2 regions of the Fulvimonas yonginensis genome follow, and region 2 is predicted to be linked to the other one. Evidence: riboswitches for the same ligand, from Rfam matches in the RefSeq annotation. Region 2 holds a riboswitch; the other holds the start of a gene.

Region 1 (2,195 bases), on a different contig from region 2:
GCGGTAGGCGTGCTCGAACGACACGCCCCACAGGTCGACCAGCTGCGGCACCGCCTTGGGGTCGAACAGCGACCAGTCGCCGTCGCTCTCCACGCGGCGCATGAATTCGTCCGGAATCCAGTTGGCCAGGTTGAGGTTGTGCGTGCGACGGGCCTCGTCGCCGGTGTTGTCGCGCAGTTCGAGGAACGCCTCGATGTCCGCGTGCCACGGTTCGATGTAGACGCAGCACGCGCCCTTGCGCTTGCCGCCCTGGTTCACTGCGGCGACCGAGGCGTCCAGCGTCTTCAGCCACGGCACCAGTCCGTTGGAGTGGCCGTTGGTGCCGCGGATCAGCGAGCCACGCGAGCGCACGCGGGTGAAGGACAGGCCGATGCCGCCGGCGAACTTCGAAAGCTTGGCCACGTCCGCGTACCTGTCGTAGATCGCCTCCAGCGAATCGGCCGGCGAATCGAGCAGGAAGCAGGAGGAAAGTTGCTCGTGCGCGGTGCCGGCATTGAACAGCGTCGGCGAGCTGGGGATGTAGTCCAGCGCGGAGAACAGGCGGTAGAGCGCCAGCGTCTCGCCGACTTCGTTGCCGCCCAGCGCACAGGCGATGCGCATGAAGAAGTGCTGCGGAGTCTCGATCACCTTGCGCGTCTGCGGATGGCGCAGCAGGTAGCGGTCGTAGACCGTGCGCAGGCCGAAGTACTCGAAGCGGCGCGTGGCCAGCGGGTCGACCGCGTCGTTGAGCTTGCGCGCGTGCGCGGCGACGAAGTCCCGCAGGCGCGCGTTGAGCAGGCCCAGTTCCGCACCGCGCGCGATGGACTGCGAGAAGCTCTGGATCTCCTGGCCGCGCACTTCCTTGTCGATGTAGGCGCCGAGCAGCCGCGCGGCGAGCTGGCCGTACTCGGGCTCCTCGGCGGTCAGCGCGGCGGCGGTGCGGATCGAGAGCTGGTCCAGTTCGGCGGTGGTCGCGCCGTCGTACAGGCCGCCGATGGTCTTCAGCGCCACACGCAGCGGATCGACTGCGTGCAGGCCGTCGGCGTTGCGCGTCACAGCGCGCACGATCTTGTTGACGTCCACGCTTTCGGTGGCGCCGTTGCGCTTGGTCACGCGCATCTGCGCGGGGCTGTGTGGCGGGGTGAGGGCGAAATCGTCGGCACGCGCGGCGGCGCTGCCTTCGCGGGAAGGAGTGTCGAGGGTGTCCATGCGGATCTCCGGAAAGGAAGCCGCCGCGCCGTGACGGAGGAGAGCGCCCCGACGCGACGGTTCCGAAATCGTCAAACGCCTGCTCCCGCGCGCAGGGCCTGAGGTTTTCGCTTGCACGGAGGACACGCATCACGCGGACGAACGGATCTCCGCATGCGACGCGCCTCCCCGCGGAAGCGGCCACCCGCGCCGGGTCGCGTCAGGGTCGGACGGGCGCGTCTCAGGAGGCGCGACCGCCGGCCCTTGGGGCCTGGCGTGCCGGCAGGTCTTCGGACTCGCGGACCTGGGATCGTTCGATCCCGCCTACTTGCCTTCGCTTCCCAGGCGCGGCGGCCCAGTGCATGTGAAGGCGTTCGTTTCCGCTTACCGCTGCGGGGCAGTTCCGGATTCGCACCGGATTCCCTTTTAAGCCCGACCGACACGATCGTCTGGGCGGGCACCGACGGACACAACATATCGGGCTGTGATGCCGCGGTCAACCCAACATTTGGTGTCGGGCGCCGCGTCGACGGCGGCAGTCCGGGGCTTCGGCGGAGGGTTGGTGCTGCCAGGCTCCGCTTCGCCGGAACGCTGCTGCCCTTGGGGCTCGGGGAAGGACACCGCGTGGTCGGCCCGTCAGCAACCGCGCTGGTCCCACTCACCTGTCCGCCACGGCGCGCTGCCTATCGTCGCGAGCCATACGCAGCCACTACGGGAGTGCACGATGGCCACCTCCAAAACCACCTCCAAGCGCGGCAACGGGGCGGGCCGCGCCGTCGCCAAGGAGCGGCGCGTGCAGTCGCAGATCGACGCCAGGGACCAGCAGAAGCAGCAGGCCAAGGCATCCAAGTCCGCCGCCAAGAAGAGCGCCACGAAGAAGCCGCCGGGCCAGACCAGCCCGCGGTCCAAGCCCCGCACGCCGCTGCCCGAGCAGCACCTGGCCAAGCCGGGCCGGGAGGCCAAGCTGCAGCCGCGCCCGCAGTTCGAGGCGCCCGCCTATCGCGGCAGCGGCAAGCTGGAGGACATGG
Region 2 (2,195 bases):
TTCTGCCAGGAGGCCTGGTCGCGGCGCGAGTCGCCGTAGCGCACGAACGCGCCGTCGTTGTAGACGTGCGAATCGTCCTGGCTGCGGCCGGCGGCGAGCGTCACCTTCCAGGCACCCAGCGCGTCGAAGCTCAGCCGCGCGCCGGCGACCTGCTGGCGGTTGCGTGCCTGGTTGCCGTAGGGGGCGCCGTCGAATTCCACGTAGCTCTTGCTGTCCAGCCAGGTGGCCGCCAGCTCGGTGCCGTTGTCCCAGCGATAACCGGCATCGGCCAGGGCGTGGGTGTTGCGGAAGGCGTCCGCATCCGGCTCGTCGGCGAAGCAGCCGGCAAAGGCCTCGGCGGCGCCGACACGGCAGGCGTTGATGCCGTCGGTGATCTGCCGGCCCAGGCTGAGGTTGTACCAGGCATGTCGGTCGCCGCCGGCCAGGCCCAGCTGGCCGTCGGTGTAGCCACGGCTGCCCACGCCCACGCGCAGCGATGGGGCCAGGCCGCCGCCTTGCTCTCCCCGCCGCGTGAAGATCTGGATCACGCCGCCGATCGCGTCCGCGCCATACAGGCTGGAACGCGGCCCGCGCACCACCTCGATCCGTTCGATCTGGTCCACCGGCAGCTGTTCGAAGGCCGGGATGCCGGCGCTCACCGTGCCCACGCGCACGCCGTCGATCAGCAGCAGGGTGTGCGAGGAGTTGGTGCCGCGCAGGAACAGCGAGCTCTGCTGCCCGAGCCCGCCGGACTGGGCGAAGGTGACGCCCGGCAGTCCCTCCAGCAGGTCCACCAGCGAGACCGGCTGCAGGCGGTCGATGTCCTCCCGGGTGATCACGCTGACCGACGACAGCGCGTCGTCCACGGTGATCGCGGTGCGGGTGGCAGTGACGATCACCGGCGAGAGCGAGGCCGGGTTCCCGGGGCCGGCCGCCAGCGCGGCCAACGGGCAGCCGCACAGTGCGGCGGCGAGCAGGGTCTTCTTCATGCGAGAGCGTTCCTTCGGCCGCGCGCCCACGCACGGCCCATGCGATGGATGGACTGGCGGATCGCGGGAGGGGAAGGAACGACGGGCAGGCGCAGGCCACGCACGAGGTCCGGCCCGCCCACCGCAGGTCCACCAGGTCACGCTCCGGGCCGGTCTCCGGGCTCGCGGGCGCGGGTTGGAAACCCGCCGGACGGCGCCTTCCCGTGCGTGCGCACAGTGGCATCGGGCCGACCGTCTGACTCGCTTACCGTTGCGGGGGCAGCGCCGGCCTTGTCGTGCATCGCACAACGCACCGGCTTCCCGTTTCATCCCGAGGCTTGTCTGCCATGGGACACCCGAGGCGACCGGCACTATACCTGAACGGCGCGGAAGCCGGCACTCGTAGAAGATTACGACACGCCCACCAAAACGTAATTTTTTGTTGACGAAATCTTACGGTGCGGGCTATGGTCTGGCAGCGAGTTGCTTCAGGCGCAGGCATTCGGGAGTGCCTTCGTGGGCCGCCTTCGCGGGCGGTCGCTGCGCCGTTGTCTTCGACTTGCTTTGGACGCTTAGGCGTCATCGGACCTTTGGTCATTCTGGGGGTAATTAACTAATGAAGATCGACAATCGAATTTGGCGCCGAACCGCCCTGGCCGTCGCACTGAGCATGGGTTTCGGGGGCGTGGCGCTGGCGCAATCCAATGCGACCGGCAGCATTTTCGGCGACACCGGCACCACCGGCACGAGCGTTCGCATCACGAATCCGGCCACCGGGTTCAGCCGCGACGTGCAGGTCCAGAACGGGCGCTACCGCCTCTCCTCGCTTCCGGTGGGCACCTATACGGTCACGCTCCTGCAGGACGGAAAGGAGATTGCTTCCCAGAACGTGACCGTCCAGATCGGCGGCGGTGTCGACGCCTCCTTTGCGGCCGCGACTCAGGCCCAGACCCTGGAAGGTATTTCCGTGGTGGCCTCGGCGCTCCCGGCGATCGACGTTTCGCAGGTCGACACCCGCACCGTCCTGACCGCGGAGACGCTTCAGAAGATCCCGGTGGCGCGCAACGTCACCGCGGCGGCCCTGCTGGCGCCGGGCACGGTCAGCGCCGATAGCCGCTATGGCAACGTGGCGTCGTTCGGTGGCGCGTCCGCCTCGGAGAACCAGTACTACGTCAACGGCTTCCCGGTCACCAACTCGCTGACCGGCATCGGTTTCGCGCAGCTGCCCTTCGATGCGATCGATCAGCA

The links. Region 2 has a riboswitch for cobalamin ahead of btuB (TonB-dependent vitamin B12 receptor). Riboswitches for the same ligand answer to the same signal wherever they lie in the genome.
Region 1: linked by a shared signal. The riboswitch ahead of WAT24_RS08620 (ribonucleoside-diphosphate reductase subunit alpha) and the one ahead of btuB (TonB-dependent vitamin B12 receptor) in region 2 are both predicted to bind cobalamin.

What each region holds. Positions count from the first base shown of each region.
Region 1 is NZ_JBBBNY010000004.1:228,565-230,759, reverse strand. Features, by position in the region: gene WAT24_RS08620 (ribonucleoside-diphosphate reductase subunit alpha) at 1-1,188, opposite strand, end outside; cobalamin riboswitch at 1,432-1,647, opposite strand; gene WAT24_RS08615 (SDR family oxidoreductase) at 1,892-2,195, shown strand, end outside.
Region 2 is NZ_JBBBNY010000001.1:177,055-179,249, forward strand. Features, by position in the region: gene btuB (TonB-dependent vitamin B12 receptor) at 1-968, opposite strand, end outside; cobalamin riboswitch at 1,099-1,322, opposite strand; gene WAT24_RS00815 (TonB-dependent receptor) at 1,564-2,195, shown strand, end outside.